Regions from separate parts of the Pseudoalteromonas sp. APC 3694 genome, predicted to be linked through region 3. Evidence: predicted binding sites of a transcription regulator. Region 3 holds the regulator's gene; each other region holds the start of a gene.

Region 1 (5,789 bases), on a different contig from region 3:
CATACATTTCTGCTGTATCAATAAAGTTCACACCCTGCTCAAGCGCATAGGCTATCTGTTGGTCGGCATCATGCTGAGTGTTTTGTACTCCCCAGGTCATGCTACCTAAACACACTCTTGAAACGCTAACACCACTACTGCCTAATTGACTATATTGCATTGCTAATCCTAATTATTCGGTTTGAGAGTTTGCTTTTAAAGCCGATAACAATGGCTCAGTGATCGTGGCTTTTTGGCCTGTTTTAAAGTCAAACATCACCACTTTTGACATGCCGGTGGTTGTTATCGCGTTTTGCGCATGACTAAACACACTGTAGTTCATTACAAAGCGGTCAGATTTAATATCACTAATGGTAATACCTACGCTCAATGTGTCGGGAAAGGTAACGGGACGCTTATAACGAATATTATTTTCACTGATCACAGGCCCCGTGGCTTTTGAGTTGATGGTATCAAATAAATTTAATTTATTTAAAAAATCGATTCTGGCTATTTCAAAATAACGCAGGTAAACACAGTTATTAACATGCTGTAGGGCATCCATATCGCCCCATGCCACAGTGATATCGGTATGAATAGGGTATTGTTGTTTAAACGTTTCCATGTATTTATTGCTCTTAGTTTTAAAGCATTTAGATTAGCAATATGGTCGGATGAGCTCAAGGGAATTATAACTAGGGGGTATTTACTCTGTGTTGCCTTCGTGGATGTAAGTAAGGGACATAAGCAGGACGCGGAAGCTTTGCCCCATTTTTACTTAGGCCACTAGACTACAAACCTCGCGCCGCGAGTAAACCGCCCCAGATTGAACAAACTATAATCTTGAAAGATCAACAGTGCTAAATAAAAACCCTTGAGTAAAAATTGTACCTCTTTAAATTCATGGCTATAGTAACTATTAACACACAAGGAGATAACTATGCAGAATATAATTAATTGGTTATTGGTATGCACCGTTTTTATAGCGTCGTTTACTTGTTACGCTATGGGTAATGAGGCTGGGGCAATTGTTTTGATTTTATTAGGCTTTTCTTTAGAAATTTTATTTTGGATGTATTGTTTTAATAAGCCAAAGAAAAGTAAACGCTCTTTTTAAGCAATAACATGCTTGCTAATTAAAAGTGATTCCACAATAATGGCTGTATAAATAAACAGTTGTTATTGTGTGATGAAAAAGTTTATTCATATAGATATCTTATCTAACTTGTCAACACCTTGACAAAATTAGATGACAGCCTGTTTATCGAAGGGAAATAAAGGGCTTGGATATGATTGAAACTGATACTCCAAATAATACATTGTCAATATTGACAGTTTTTACATAGTACTAATGAGAAAAATCGCTCACATTGATATGGATGCATACTATGTCTCAATTGAAATAAGAGACAATCCATCATTAGCTAATAAGCCAGTTGCTGTTGGAGGTAAATCTGATCGTCGAGGGGTTCTTTCTACCTGTAATTATATTGCAAGGCAGTATGGTATTAGTTCGGCAATGCCAACTGGGTTAGCTCTTAAAAAGTGTCCCGGTCTGGTTGTAGTTCCCGGAAGAATGGAAGTGTACAAAGAGACCAGCCAAATCATTCATGGCATCTTTGAAAAGTACACAGATAAAATAGAGCCATTGTCACTTGATGAAGCCTACTTAGATTTATCCGACTCCTCACTTCACCAAGGTTCTGCTACCTTGATTGCTCAAGAGATTAGGGATGAGATACTAAAAGCTACAGGCTTAACTGCTTCCGCAGGGATTGCACCGCTTAAATTCGTCGCTAAAGTAGCTTCTGACCTAAACAAGCCAAACGGCCAATGTACAATAAAACCAGATCAGGTATGGGAGTTTCTAGAGACACTACCATTAAAAAAGATTCCCGGTGTGGGCAAAGTAACTTTTGAAAAGCTTAAGGCTCTTGGATTTGAAACCTGTGGTGATATAAGGCGCTCTGATGAAAGCTTCTTAGCGAGTAATTTTGGGAAATATGGTCACGTATTATGGAATCGTAGTCATGGGAAAGATGATAGAGAAGTCGAAGTAACCCGTATAAGGAAGTCTGTTGGGGTTGAGAGAACTTTTGAGTTCGATATTAGTTCACAAAGTGAACTTGAAGCGATAATAGTTGATAAGTTATTACCTGAGTTAAAGCGTCGTTCATCAAAGTACCTTGAGACTCGTTTTATGAATAAGCTTGGGGTAAAGGTTAAATTTAGCGACTTCCAACAAACTACAAAAGAGCAGAAAGCTAGTGAAATTAGCTTAGATTTATTGAACGTACTGTTATCGGAAGCAATAGTCAGGGGGAAGGGAAAGCCTGTGAGATTGCTTGGTATTCATATCGGGTTACAAGAACCCGAAGAACGTAGCTTGCAGCTTGGACTGGGGTTTGAGTAATACTAAACCTTATATTTTTCATTATTTGATTAGGGAGTAATATGAAGCGTTATTTGTTGTTTATTTTTTTCGCTTTTCTGTTTTCAAATGACATTGATGCATCAATAGTCAAAAAATCAAAGAGTGGTATCTGTCACGACGAAAATACTCCTTATTATGCTCGTACTAAAAATTTTCATTCATTTAATTCGATAAAGTCCTGCCTTGAATCAGGCGGTAGGCTACCTAAAAGGCAAGGAAAACCTTCTGGGAGTAAACAAGCGATTCCTGACAAGATACCTCAGCAATTAGCAGATAGATCCGAATATTCAAGAAACAAGTTTGGTAATGGCTGGGCTGATGAAGATGGTGATTGTCAAAACTCTAGAATGGAAGCTTTAATTTCTCAATCATTAGTAGAGGTTAGGTTTAAATCGAACAGAATGTGCAAAGTTGAATCAGGTAAATGGATATCCCCCTTTACAGGGAATACAATTTTTAAAGCCTCAGAAATAGATATCGATCATGTTGTTCCCTTATCTTGGGCGTGGAAACATGGTGCTAATAAATGGACAAATGAAAAACGTATAAAGTTTGCTAATGATCCTGCTAACTTATTAAGTGTTGAGTCTAGTTTAAATAGAAGCAAAGGTGATAAGGGACCTGACGAGTGGTTACCGCCTAAAAATCAATGTCAGTATATTTTAAGATTTCAACGAGTTTATAAAACTTACGAATTAAATTTATCCAAACTCGAAGCAGACAAAATATCAAGCCTTAAGAAAAGCTATTGTGGATAAGTATAATAGGTATAAAAAATTTAATTATACATGCGATTTTTTGGACTAATACAGATATAAGTATTTTCATACAGCCATTAAAAGTCGAACTTGTTACTAATTTTAATGAGTATCACTATCGACTAATACAATAACTCTAAGAAGCTTTTGCCCCATTACGCGTTAACGTAAATACTCTAATGGCAGCTGTGGGGCGAACAACGGACCTTGCTGTTAACCTCAAGGAAGCAAATCTATTCCAAACTGCTTCAGCAATAAAGAAAACAGCCAAAAGCAAATTACAGTTATTAATGAGCTGATGAGTAACGATAGCCAAAAACTGTAGCGCTGCATCAGCATGGGGAAAAGTAAAAACATGGGCAATGTGGGAAGTACATACCAAAAGGTGTACCAAGCGTGATTGGCTATTTTCTCTGACGGCTGCTTTTCAACATATAACCAAATCATGGCTAAAATTGTGACTGTCGGTAAGGCCACTATTAGTGCGCCTAGTTTATCATTTCGTTTTGCTAGCTCTGATGCCGCGACAATGACCGTAGCGGTGATCAAATACTTAGTTATTAGCCAACCCATATAATGTCCTTAAATGAAAAAACCGATTGCCTATCGGTTTTTGTTGTGACAATATAGCCAACGAATTAAATAGAGTAAAGTGTTATGCAGTTAGGTGAACTAGAAAAGTTAGTGCTTCAACATTTCTGGAATGTGAAAGAAGCGGATGCAAAGCAAGTACATAAAGTACTGGGGTTAGCTCGTGGTAATTCGTTAAATACTATCCAAAGTACGCTTGATAGGTTATTTAAAAAAGAATTACTTAAACGCACTAAACAAGGCCATGCGTATTGTTATTCAGCCAGAGTAGATCGTGAAGGCTTAATTGCTCAACTTATTTCAAATGTAACCAGTGACTTTGTTGATGATGGTGAAAATAGCTTAATTGCTGCGTTCAGTTCTGCTTCGGCACAGCTTAATGACGAACAACTCGATACATTAGAAAAAATGATCGAGAAACAACGCCAGCTTAGAAAGGAGCGGGCTTAATTATGTTAGTTGGAGATATGGCAATCGTTCTAAATTTGCTCAGTGTTTCAGTGCTTGCATTTGTGATAGGTATTGCAACTGTTGCTGTCGTATCTCGTTTTGTGTTGTTCAGACTCGAACAAGTCAGTTTTAATAGTCAAAAGTTTATATTGTGGTCACTAGTGAGTGCACCTTGGTGGATAGCCTTTTCTTGTATTAGTTACTTTATGCCTTACTCGTTAGGGTTTGATAAAGTTTTTAACATAAGCTGGTTCGAAGATTTTGCCCATTGGCACCATATCGATATTTTTAGCTTTTCAAGTTGGCACGCGTTAACCTTACTTTTAGCACTAATCTATTTAGCTTGGCGCGTAACTAAGACTACCTTTGCTAGAACCAAACAGTCCATCGCATTATCGAGTTTACTAAGCTTTACTGATGCACAAGATGCTAGGACGACTAATGGCAATCAATATTTATTGATGCCTGTTAAAGTGCCTGTTGCCTTTACTACAGGTTTTATATCTCCCAAGATATATGTATCAACCGGACTACAAACCCAAGTTAGCGATGAACAACTTAATATCATCGTTAATCATGAACTGGCTCATGTAACGGCAAGAGACCCGTTATTTAAAGTGCTTTTCACGGCACTTGCCAGCTTCTATCCGTCACGTATAAAACAAACCCTAATCGAGCAATATGTCTTAATGACGGAAAAGATGGCCGACAATGAGGTCACAAAAGAATACGACCACCATGATATCGCACAGACATTAATTGATGTCGCTAGACTTCAAAAAGCACTTCCTACGGATTGCGATCAGGCGTCTGTTAGCTACTTCGGACATGATTACACGAGTCTTCGTGTTGAAGGTTTATTAAATCCAATTAATAAACCGTCACTTACTACTTTCATCATTACTCTAGCATTATTGGCAACTATGCCAGTACTAGCGGCATCCACTGTCGATAGTTTTCATCACTTTATCGAAACTTTTTTCATCCATTAATTAAGGATATGGAATGAGATTTAATCTTTATAAAAGCAACAGAAAAAAACCGACCGGCAATCGGTTTTTGGCTGTTGGTCTATTTTTAACAACGGGGGCTGGTTTAGTAACATCAACTCCCTTTTTGGCTAATGCGCAAATCCAGCAGCAATCACAGTCATCACATCAGGTTATAAATTTAAGCAAGGCTGTGACCATGACTCTACAAAGTCATCCTGAATTAAAAGCCTTGATAGCTCAAGAAGCCTTGTGGCAAGGTAATATCGAGCAAGCTGGAATTGGAGAGCGTCCTCAAATAGGTTTAATGATTGAAGATGCGTTAGGGACTGGTGAGCATAGTGCATTAAAAAGTATGCAATCAACGCTCACCTACTCTTGGTTGCTTCAACAAGATCAAATTGATGGCAGAGTTAATGCGGCAAAAAGCCAAGCAAGTGCAGTAATAGTCGAGCAAAAAATAAAAGCCCTCGATTTATCTGCGATTGTTGCTAAGCAGTTTGTTGAAATCTTGATAAAACAAGAGCGCCTGAAACTCAATCAATTAGCGGTATCTCAGGCACAGGAAGTGGTTGACGCTATTGCCAA
Region 2 (5,789 bases), on a different contig from region 3:
GTGCTTTTTTACGTAATTTACTCATGCATGCCTCGATTGGGACCGCACTTGGCGGCGTGTGTACTATGGTTGGTGAACCACAAAACTTAATTATTGCAGAGCGAGCAAGTTGGCTATTTGGTGAGTTCTTTTTAAGAATGCTGCCCGTTTCTTTACCCGTGCTTTTTGCGGGCTTATTAACGACCTTTTTATTAGAAAAAACAAAAACCTTTGGCTATGGTGCAAAACTGCCAGAAACAATTCATGCTATTTTAAAAAACCATGCACAAACACTTGATAAAAAACGCACCAAACGCGATAGAGTTAACCTCACAATTCAAGCACTTATCGCTATCTGGTTAATTACTGGCTTAGCGTTACATTTAGCAACCGTAGGCTTAATTGGCTTATCGGTGATTATTTTAGCCACGTCGTCTGCCGGTATAATAGAAGAGCACCAACTCGGTAAAGCCTTTGAAGAGGCCCTCCCCTTCACTGCACTACTTTGTGTATTTTTTAGTGTGGTTGCAGTAATCATCGATCAACAACTCTTTACTCCTGTGATTACTTGGGTACTAACATTTGAAGGGCACTTACAATTGGTGATGTTTTTTATCGCTAATGGATTGCTTTCAATGGTCAGTGATAATGTATTTGTCGGCACTGTATATATAAATGAAGTTGCTGCAGCTCTAAAAGCAGGTCAAATAACTCGAGACCAATTTGATTTACTTGCAGTGGCGATAAACACCGGCACAAACTTACCCAGCGTGGCCACCCCTAATGGTCAAGCTGCTTTCTTATTCTTACTGACATCAACACTAGCTCCCGTGTTACGCCTATCTTACGGTCGAATGGTGTATATGGCTTTACCTTACACTTTTGTGCTTACCTTTGTTGGGTTAAGCGCGACTTATTTTGGCTTGAGTGAAATAACCAGTTTGTTTTATGACTGGGGGATAATACAACACCACATCCCTGTAGCGAATTCTGGGCATTAAGAGCTTCCCCGACTTTGAGGAGCTAGGAAATTTCATAGCACCTCACTTTTTCCCTTTTACTTGCTCCGCTGTTTATCCTACGTCATAATCTAAGCCCTTATTTAAATACGGATTTGTTATGAACTGGCTTGCTAATCTAAGTACTCAACGTACACCTTGGTTATTATTCAGTGGGATTGTTTTTCTGCTTGAAGTCATCGCGCTCTTTTTTCAATACAACATGGGATTAGCACCGTGCATTATGTGTATTTACCAACGCACCGCGGTATTAGGCTTACTTTTTGCCGGTATTATTGGCGCCAGTAAACCAAACAACCTCGTAGTCCGTATTATCGCTTATACAGTGTGGGGGGTTTCAAGTGTATGGGGGTTACTAATAGCTCGTGAGCACATTGAAATGCAAACAACCACTGACCCCTTCGCATTTAGCTGTGAGTTTGAGCCAAATTTTCCAGAGTTTATGCCATTACATCATTGGATACCGCAATTTTTTGAGGCAACCGGTGATTGCGGAAACATAGATTGGCAATTTGCAGGCTTAAGTATGCCAGCATGGATGGAAGTTATTTTTGTATTGTTTACCGCCACACTTTTTGCGTTAGTGGCCAGTCGATTAATCTCTAAAAAGTCACTTTAATATGTTTACTTTTTTTTCAAGCCACGTTGACGAACTTAAACACTTAAAAGTTCGTCAAAGACAAACCGTTATTGCGATCTCGTTAAGTATGCTCTCTCCTAGTGACAGAGTGTTAATGCGTATTGTAAAGCTTATGCTACTAAGCCCATTTTTTTTAATATTTACCCTTTTTGAAGGATGGCTACTCGTGCCCTTTTTGATTGTCGCTGGTTTAAGCTACCCGCTACTAACCGCCCCCGTAGATGTTAATTTTGCTAAAAAGCACCTTGGTGCTGCCTTAAAACAGTTTGATCAGGGCGCATAGCGCCCTTTTAAGTTAAAACGCCACCTTTCCATCAAGTTTGGCTAGCATTTTTTTACCCACCCCTTTTACTTTAGCTAGATCTTCAAGTGATGCGAAATCACCATTGGTTTCTCTATAATCGATAATTGCCTGTGCTTTTTTCTTGCCGACACCTGGTAACTTAATTAACTGTTTTAAATCAGCAGTATTAATATTAACCACGGCTGATTGCACCTGCTTTGATAGCATATCGCTTTGCGCAAAGGTGGTACCCAAAGGTAATAAACATAAAGCAGCGGCTAATGAGATGATTTTAATTAATTTCATACTATTTCCTTTTGTGTTCTCACATGAACATTCGTTGATTATTTACACCCAGCACTTTTACATAACGTTGTGGTTACTAAGTACTAACGGTAACAATCACTCCTTGCGACTCCTTTACTGCAACGCGTTATAAAGTGACTTAATAAATAAAGTAGAGTTACTCTTTATTGTCAACCAAGCTGCAGATAAACTAAGGCTAAAGCTTGCAAAACCACGCGCAAGCTTGTACTGTATATAAAAACAGTAATCTAATGATTTAAAATAATCATATTGCCACGTAAGTAAGCAGGAGAAATCATGGCTGTTGTTGTTAAATATGTTGTAGAACGAAACGGAGTCGAGCGCATGACGTTTACTACTAAAAAAGAAGCTGATGCCTATGACAAAATGCTCGATATTGCCGAGTCACTAGAACTCATGCTTGAAAAAGTAGATGTACCACTAAGTGAACAACAGGTTGAGTCGCTCGCGCTGGAGATTGCAAAAAGTAAAGACGACTTTATGGCCGTACTTAAAGGTGGTAAAGAAGTACCCGCCAAGGCTAAAAAAACAAAGTCAGATAACGTTGCGGATATAAAAGATAAAGCAGCGAGTTAGTACTTTTAAAAGCTCAATAGTAATTATTAAAAAAACTGAATTCGGTATTCGAATTCAGTTTTTTTATGCCTTTAAATAATAATAGCTAAAGGCGAGTAATCGGTGATTAAGCGTCATAATCTCAGCTGTTTAAACGAGATGAATGGTCTTTTCTAAAGGTAAGCCAATAAAAAATGCCAACCAGTTAAACTGATTGGCATTTATAAAAACCAACACTTTACGTTAGCTAATCAGTTACAATGACGATTCAACTTCATCAAACAGATCAGTAATTTCTTTTTTCGGTTCAGCTGTCACAAGGCTTCCTACCACAATAGCAATACTCGCTAAAATGAAGCCTGGGACGATTTCGTAAATTACACTGCTTAAGCTCTCACCGTTAATGGTAATAGGCGCATAAATCCATACAAGCACTGTTAAAGCACCAACAACCATACCGCTAATAGCCCCTTTTAAGTTCATACGTTTCCAGTAAAGGCTCAACAAGACAAGTGGACCAAATGCAGCACCAAAACCAGCCCATGCGTTACTAACTAAATCAAGTATTGAACTATTACGGTCATACGCTAAGTAAATAGCAAATAACGCGACCAGTATTACGCTAATACGCCCTACTAACACCAGCTCAGTTTGCGAGGCATCGCGGTTTAAGTAAATCTTGTAGAAGTCTTCAGTAAGCGAGCTTGAACACACCAATAATTGCGATGAAATCGTACTCATAATCGCAGCTAAAATAGCAGCCAGTAGGAAACCAGCAATTAATGGGTGGAAAATAAGTTCAGCTAATACTAAGAAAATGGTCTCTTTATCGGCAATAGGCATTTGGTTTTCAATCATAAAAGCAGCACCAAATAAACCGGTAAATACCGCACCAATCGCAGATAGTGTCATCCAAGACATACCAATACGACGCATAGTTGGCATTTCTTTTACTGAGCGAATAGACATAAAGCGAACAATAATATGTGGCTGACCAAAGTAGCCTAAGCCCCAAGCCATCGCAGAAATAATAGCAATGGTAGAACCACCAGCAAACCAATCAAGCATATTCAATGAATGGATTTCACTGGCTTTTGGTGAACTTAACAACTGCTGGTAATTTGCATTTGCTAAAGTATCCATAAATGGCTGATCTAGCATCATATAAGTAGCGATAGGTACTGCAAGCAAGGAGATAAACATAATACAACCTTGCACGAAGTCTGTTAGGCTAACCGCTAAAAAGCCACCAAATAAGGTGTAAACAACAACCACACCCGTGGTGATGTATAAACCCATTTCGTAACTCATCTGAAATGAATTTTCAAATAACTTACCACCGGCGACTACGCCTGATGAAGTATACAAAGTAAAGAACACAATAATAACAATTGCAGAGATCACACGGAGGATATTCTTGTTATCATCAAAACGATTTGCAAAATAATCAGGGATGGTAATAGAGTCATTTGCTTTTTCAGTATAAACACGCAGTCTTGGGGCGACTAAGAAATAGTTTGCCCATGCGCCTAATACTAAGCCAATAGCAATCCAAACCTTGCTAAGCCCAAACAAGTACATTGCGCCAGGTAGGCCCATAAGTAACCAACCACTCATGTCTGATGCACCCGCTGATAAGGCAGCAACACTGGGGGCTAAATTACGACCACCTAGCATATACCCTGATATATCGCTGGTAGATTGCTTATATGCGTATAGTCCTATTCCCAGCATTACAATAAAATATAATGCCAGTGAAATAATCATTCCTGTTTCCAAATTCGCCTCCACTTAAAAAAGTAATAACAGGCTTGTAATCCAAATAATGACTCTTGAAATCTTATAATTAAGACAGTATTGGAATAAAAGCTTTCTACTGAACTATAACACGGTAATTGCTAATAACTCCAACCCGCTAATTTAAGTAGATAAAAAACCATCTATTCGCTCGCTTTTAAAACAAATAGAATAAAAAACAATGAGTTTAGATTAATAAAAATCACCTAAGCCATGATATTTCATTAATAATAATTCATTTTACCGATGCTATTTTGAATGTTTTCCAATATATTATTACAATGTTAATCAATTTCTACTCTTTCGGAATCCTATATGTATTTTTACGCTGCTCGGCAACCTATTTTAGATCGTAATAAAGAACTAATTGGCTATGAGCTTTTATTTCGTGATGGAGTTGATAACGTATTTCCAGATATTGACGGCGATGAAGCCACGTCTAGACTGATTGAAGGCAGTCAATTTAACTTTGGCTTAGAAGATTTAACTGATAATAAACCCGCTTATATTAACTTTACCTTAGACACCTTGTTAAAAGACTACCCAACCCTTTTAAACAAAGATGGGGTGGTAATTGAAATACTCGAAACCGTCCAGCCAGGTAAACGCTTATTGGCAATTGTTAAAGACCTAAAAGAAAAAGGCTATACGCTAGCGCTAGATGACTATGCACATCAACCTGTATGGCGGCACTTTTATCCGTTTATCGATATTATTAAAGTCGATTTTTTAACTTGTGATATTGAAAACGTTAAAACGATCATAGAGGATTTAAAACCTTATCCACATATAAAATTACTTGCTGAAAAGGTTGAAACTTACGCGCTTTACAATCAAGCTTTTGAACTAGGTTTTGAATACTTTCAAGGCTTTTTCTTTTCAAAACCAGAAATGGTGCAAAGCAAGGCATTACCGCCATCGGGCATGGCACTGGCTGAGCTACTCTATGAAACTTCCAGCGTAGAAATGGATCTTAAAAAAATCACCGATGTATTTGAGCGTGATGTTAACTTATCGTATAAGCTGCTACGCTACTCAAACTCGGCAGCATTTGCTCGCCGCTCTGAAATAAACACTATAAAACAAGCGCTTATTGTATTGGGCGCGGCTGAAATAAAAAAACTACTCTCTTTATTATTTGCCGCACAAGTCTCTGCAGACAAACCTCTGGAGCTTATTAGGTTGTCGC
Region 3 (5,789 bases):
ATGCAAATCACCACCAACTTTTTTAATAACGGCAAGTGAGTCATTATTTAATGTCCGGCGGCGTTGAGAACGTATGATAAGGCGCAGGTGAATCAACTTCCCATTCAAGCCCCTCAGCTCCATCCCAAACTTTTGCAGGCACTTTGTCGCCCCCTTTTGCACATTTATACACAACCACCACAAATAATAATTGCGATAAACCAAAGGCAAACCCACCTATACTAATAATGGCGTTAAAATCAGCAAACTGTAGCGCATAATCTGGAATACGGCGTGGCATACCGGCTAACCCAACAAAATGCATTGGGAAAAACAGCACATTTACACTTATTAACGACAACCAAAAATGCCATTTTGCTAAGGTAATATTGAACATGTTTCCGGTCCATTTTGGCAGCCAATAATAAGCCCCCGCCATAATAGAAAACACCGCGCCCGTTACGAGTACATAATGAAAGTGTGCAACCACAAAATAGGTATCATGATATTGGAAATCGGCAGGTGTAATCGCTAGCATCAACCCCGAAAAACCACCTAAAGTAAACAACACAATAAATGCGATACTAAACAGCATTGGCACTTCAAAGCTAATAGACCCGCGCCACATAGTCGCTACCCAGTTAAATACTTTTACGCCGGTAGGTACCGATATCAGCATAGTCGCGTACATAAAAAACAACTCACCCGCCACGGGCATACCAGTGGTAAACATATGATGCGCCCACACAATAAAGCTCAACAAGGCAATGGAGGAGGTGGCATACACCATAGAGGCATAACCAAATAGTTTTTTACGTGAAAAGGTGGGAACAATCGTAGAAATAATGCCAAAGGCAGGCAAAATCATAATATAAACTTCAGGGTGACCAAAAAACCAAAAAATATGTTGGAACATCACCGGATCGCCACCACCAGCGGCATCAAAGAAACTGGTCGCGAAGTATTTATCGGTGAGCACCATAGTAACTGCACCAGCAAGTACCGGCATAACTGCAATAAGTAAAAACGCCGTGATCAACCATGTCCACACAAATAACGGCAGCTTCATCCACGTCATACCCGGAGCACGCATATTTACTATGGTGACCACCACATTAATGGCCCCCATAATCGAACTAATACCCATAATATGCACAGCAAATACAAACATTGCTGTGTTGTCGTTACTATAAGTGGTGGAAAGCGGCGCGTAAAAGGTCCAACCAAATGCAGGACCGCCACCAGGCATAAACAATGACGCTAACAAAATCAAAAACGCAAATGGTAAAATCCAGAAGCTCCAGTTGTTCATTCTCGGTAATGCCATATCTGGCGCACCAATCATTAACGGAATCATCCAGTTTGCCAATCCAGTAAATGCAGGCATTACTGCACCAAACACCATGATTAAACCGTGCACTGTGGTCATTTGATTAAAAAAGTGAGGATCAACCAATTGTAAACCCGGCTGAAATAACTCAGCCCGAATAACCATGGCCATTGCTCCACCAATCAAAAACATGGTGAGTGAAAAAATTAAATATAAGCTACCTATATCTTTATGGTTGGTTGTAAATAACCAGCGCTTAAAGCCTGTGGCAGGTTGATGGGCATGATGAGCCTCATTGGTATTAGGTTGTTCTGCAATGCTACTCATTATTTAGCCTCCCCATCAGCATCCAGTGCCGCTTGTATCTCGCTCGGTTGAATTACATCACCAGTGTCATTACCCCACGCGTTGCGTTTATAGGTAATAACAGCTGCTATTTGCTTGATTGATAATTGCTTTGCGAAAGACTGCATAGCCGTACCCGGTTTACCGTGGAGCAAAATATCTATATGCCCTTTGATATCACCTATGACTATTGGGCTGCCTTTAAGAGCCGGAAAAACACCCGGCAAGCCTAATCCTGTTGGCTGATGGCACGCCGCGCAGCTCGCCATATAAACCTGCTCACCAAGCGCCATCAGCTCTTCTTTTGGTACAACTTGGTCTAATAACGCAGCGTCTGCTTCAGCTGCTTTTTGCTTGGCTTGTTTAGCCTCTGCTAACCACGTTTTGAAGTCTTCTTCTGTTTTAGCTTCTACTACAACAGGCATAAAACCATGATCTTTACCGCAAAGCTCTGCACACTGCCCACGGTAAGTACCAACCTCATTAATATTGGTCCATGTTTCGTTAATAAACCCAGGGTTTGCATCTTTTTTAACGGCAAAGTCAGGCATCCACCATGAGTGAATAACATCATCTGAAGTCATTAAAAAACGTACTTTTTGATTAATTGGTAGTACCAGCGGTTTATCGACCTCGAGTAAATAATTCGGGTTTTTATCAGCAAGATTAGTTATTTCATTTTGAGGGGTAGCTAGCATGGAATAAAACTCAACGTCCTCTCCCATATATTCGTAATGCCACTTCCACTGTGAGCCTGTAATTTTAATGGTGAGATCAGCTTTGCTGGCATCCTCCATGGCAATTAAAGTTTTAGTCGCAGGAATGGCCATAACAATTAAGATGACAAAAGGGATCGCAGTCCACAGTATTTCTACTTTGGTGCTTTCATGGAATTGGGCAGGGACAGCCCCTTTAGATTTGCGATGATGAATGAGTGCCCAAAACATAATGGCAAACACGATCACCCCAATCACACAACATATTAAAAAAATAGTCATGTGCAGTTGGTATACATTATTACTTATATCGGTTACGCCTTTACGCATATTATATTGGCTATTAGCAAGCACATTCTGCGAAAAAACAAACAATATAAGCCACAAGGAAGAACTCAGCTTACCCATGTGACGGCTCCTTTGATGCTATTGCTGACGCAAAGCGAAGAGGCATACGGCTTAAACGCCTATTCGTTATTTTTATTTTTTATAAGGGTGCTGGATTTAGTAAATGTGTGTTCTCAAAACGACTAAGCTGTGAGTTATTTTTATTCCAGCTCTTTAATAACTAGTTAAAAAATAAACAATAAGCAAGGTGAGTATGAAAAATAGACAAGGTGAATTTTTTAAAATGCGCAGCTAAAAAAATAGCAACTAGTCAGGCAATTAATCTAAGAGTCAGGTTTAGTAAGGGGTGTATTGAAATTACAGGATAGAAATATAAAAAATTGTTAACTTAAAAAAGCAGAGTAAATTTGTTTATTTATAAAGTATTTAGTGATTTTATTTATGATAGGGGGAGCACTTAACAACATATAGTCATACATTTGATAAGTTAGACATTGTGCTGCTAACAAACCCAGCGCCTAATCACCATTAAGCGCTAAATTATGCTTTAATACTACATCCAGTCAGCGTTACGAATAACACCTACCGCTAAGCCTTCAATATTGAACGACTCATTTTCTAAATCAACCTCAATAGCTGAAAACTCATCATTTTCAGCATGTAAGAGTACTTTTCTGCCCGCTTTTTCTAAACGCTTCACGGTTACATCGTCGTCAACACGGGCAACAATAACTTGTCCATTTTCGGCAACTTGGGTTTTATGCACAGCAAGTAAATCACCATCCATAATACCAATGTCTTTCATACTCATACCGTTAACACGCAATAAAAAATCGGCCGCAGGTTTAAACATTAAAGGGTCAATTTTACAGTGGCTTTCTACATGCTGTTGCGCCAATATTGGCTCACCGGCAGCCACCCTGCCAATTAAAGGTAAGCCTAACTGCTCTGGCTCCTCTTCTTCAACAAGCTGAATTCCGCGACTCGCGCCTGGCTTCATTTTAATAACACCTTTTTTGGCCAATGCTTTTAAGTGTTCTTCTGCAGCATTTGCACTTTTAAAACCCAGTGTTTGTGCAATTTCGGCACGTGTAGGAGGCATACCAGTGTCTTTAATAAACACTTTAATGAGTTCGAGTATTTGCGCTTGGCGTTTCGTTAATGGTCGCATACAACTGGTTTTCCATACAGTACAATTAACTGTGAGTATATACAGTTATTTAAAAATCGCAAATATAAATTAATGCCTTATATGCCGTTGTAGGTTTCAGATTCAGTGAATTTTTTTCCAAATGGGTGAATCTCTTGGTTGACGCCAGCTTCACACAGTTATTAATCATTCTTTTTGCTAAGTTACAATTCTCAAATGCAGTAAGGCGCGCACAACTTAAACTAAGCATTAAATCAAACAAGGCTAAAAATTGGGTTCTTTATTTCCTGTTATTAGATCTCAATCACTGAGATCTAACCTATTTAAAATATTAGCCAACCAAGGCTCTACTTTTTTAGGCTTAACAAAAGCTACTGCGGCGGCTGAAAATGGGGATTTTCTATCACAAGCATCAACCAGTCTATTTTCAGCGTTGTTTACATGGACCTGCATAGCTTGTTTACTCGCCTGCGGTAATCCATGAATGCTTTCTAGTAGCTTTAAGTCTTGCTGAACAGATGTGATTACTTCTAGTCGTTTACCTTTCACCGTTTTGTGATTTAGGTTATAGCATTTGGCGCTCGTCCGTACTCTTTCGTATTTTGTTTTATCAGTTGCTTGGTCGAATCTTGAGTGTGCCATACCGGGAGATTTTTCAAATGAGAATAATTGAACATCGGCAAGTACGCATGGATCGATAAGAACAGGAACTTCAGCATTATGGTTTGTTAGCGAACATTGACTCCATACTCTGGTGCTTTCATCTTGAAGTGGGAAGTAATCATGTTTTCCACCATTATCTCTTGGTTGATTGGCGTATTGACATGAATATCGATAATTTTTTGGCTCGAATGCTAACCACCAATAGCCAGAATGTTTTTGTGATTGTCCACCTACCACTCTCATGGCATAAGTCTTTTTGGCTTTCTTCACAGCACCCTTGGGGCGAAAGTGATCAACATTGAAATCAGTGTTAATCCTTGGTACTTCTGAATACCAACATTTATCACCAAATTGATTAATAAAGTTGTCCTTAAATGGTGACCATTTACTACCAAGCCGCGTAAATTCTGCTGACTTGTCCTGTGCATTCCTAACTTCAGTTAACCATTGTCTAGCATCCACATCCCAGTTAACAGGTTTGCATGCATCAATTAAATTAATGTCTATATGTCGCAATTAAGCCAGTCCTTTTGTCTTTAATATATTTTCAATAATATTCAAACGATACTGCGTATCATCTATACCTTTCGAGTCTAAATCGTCCATTGCTCTTTTTCTAGCGATAAGGAACTGCCTATAATCTTCATCTGGGTGGGTATAGCCGTATCCTAACCGCTCTAACGAACCATTTAGTTTTCTTAATTCTTTGGTTTCATTTTCACTTAAAGTCTCTTTTTCAAGTAACGTTCTACGTTTCTCAATAACACCGCTTGTGTGTCTATCTAGCGTTGTTGCCATACCAAACATGTCACTGGTTAGTATGCCATTAACGCCCATTCCTATTGGGCTTTCAGCAGGTACTTCAGCTATCGACAAGCCATCGGTATTATTACGTATTACTTGTATTTGCTTTTTATCTAATTCAGCAATCGCTAGTGGGTGATGGGTTACCATTAAGATATGGCAGAATTTTTGATTCGGTATAAAGCGTTTAAGAAAAGTATGATACTTGGCCGCCCATGCTGGATTTAAGTGAGTATCTGGTTCATCCAATAAAAACAATGAATCATCTTCAACAGTAAATTCTAAAAGACCTAATACGGTTAATAACTGTTGCTCACCTTCACTTAATTCACTAAAGCTGACAATTTCATCGTTATGTAATTTAACTTTGATATTTACGCTATCAATAAGCTCAGAAAGTAATGTACTTTCTAGCATTTTAAAAAAGTCTTTCGGCTTTAGGCCTTTAGCTACT

Evidence for each region. The regulator LexA, encoded in region 3, represses DNA repair genes until DNA is damaged. The targets are predictions, from matches to a motif close to TACTGTATNNNNATACAGTA.
Region 1: the regulator LexA is predicted to act here: its motif matches at 1,138-1,157, upstream of dinB (DNA polymerase IV).
Region 2: the regulator LexA is predicted to act here: its motif matches at 2,454-2,473, upstream of QMA00_RS00160 (YebG family protein).

What each region holds. Positions count from the first base shown of each region.
Region 1 is NZ_JASDDE010000017.1:52,617-58,405, forward strand. Features, by position in the region: gene QMA00_RS08070 (aldo/keto reductase) at 1-160, opposite strand, end outside; gene QMA00_RS08075 (thioesterase family protein) at 173-604, opposite strand; gene QMA00_RS08080 (hypothetical protein) at 920-1,096, shown strand; gene dinB (DNA polymerase IV) at 1,331-2,392, shown strand; gene QMA00_RS08090 (HNH endonuclease family protein) at 2,434-3,171, shown strand; gene QMA00_RS08095 (DUF3147 family protein) at 3,391-3,744, opposite strand; gene QMA00_RS08100 (BlaI/MecI/CopY family transcriptional regulator) at 3,829-4,212, shown strand; gene QMA00_RS08105 (M56 family metallopeptidase) at 4,230-5,204, shown strand; gene QMA00_RS08110 (TolC family protein) at 5,218-5,789, shown strand, end outside.
Region 2 is NZ_JASDDE010000001.1:26,887-32,675, forward strand. Features, by position in the region: gene nhaB (sodium/proton antiporter NhaB) at 1-980, shown strand, start outside; gene dsbB (disulfide bond formation protein DsbB) at 1,099-1,617, shown strand; gene QMA00_RS00150 (DUF6170 family protein) at 1,619-1,921, shown strand; gene QMA00_RS00155 (ComEA family DNA-binding protein) at 1,934-2,227, opposite strand; gene QMA00_RS00160 (YebG family protein) at 2,525-2,824, shown strand; gene putP (sodium/proline symporter PutP) at 3,059-4,570, opposite strand; gene QMA00_RS00170 (HDOD domain-containing protein) at 4,916-5,789, shown strand, end outside.
Region 3 is NZ_JASDDE010000031.1:32,518-38,306, forward strand. Features, by position in the region: gene QMA00_RS11765 (cytochrome c oxidase assembly protein) at 1-44, opposite strand, end outside; gene ctaD (cytochrome c oxidase subunit I) at 44-1,636, opposite strand; gene coxB (cytochrome c oxidase subunit II) at 1,636-2,778, opposite strand; gene lexA (transcriptional repressor LexA) at 3,272-3,889, opposite strand; gene QMA00_RS11785 (hypothetical protein) at 4,169-5,047, opposite strand; gene QMA00_RS11790 (AAA family ATPase) at 5,048-5,789, opposite strand, start outside.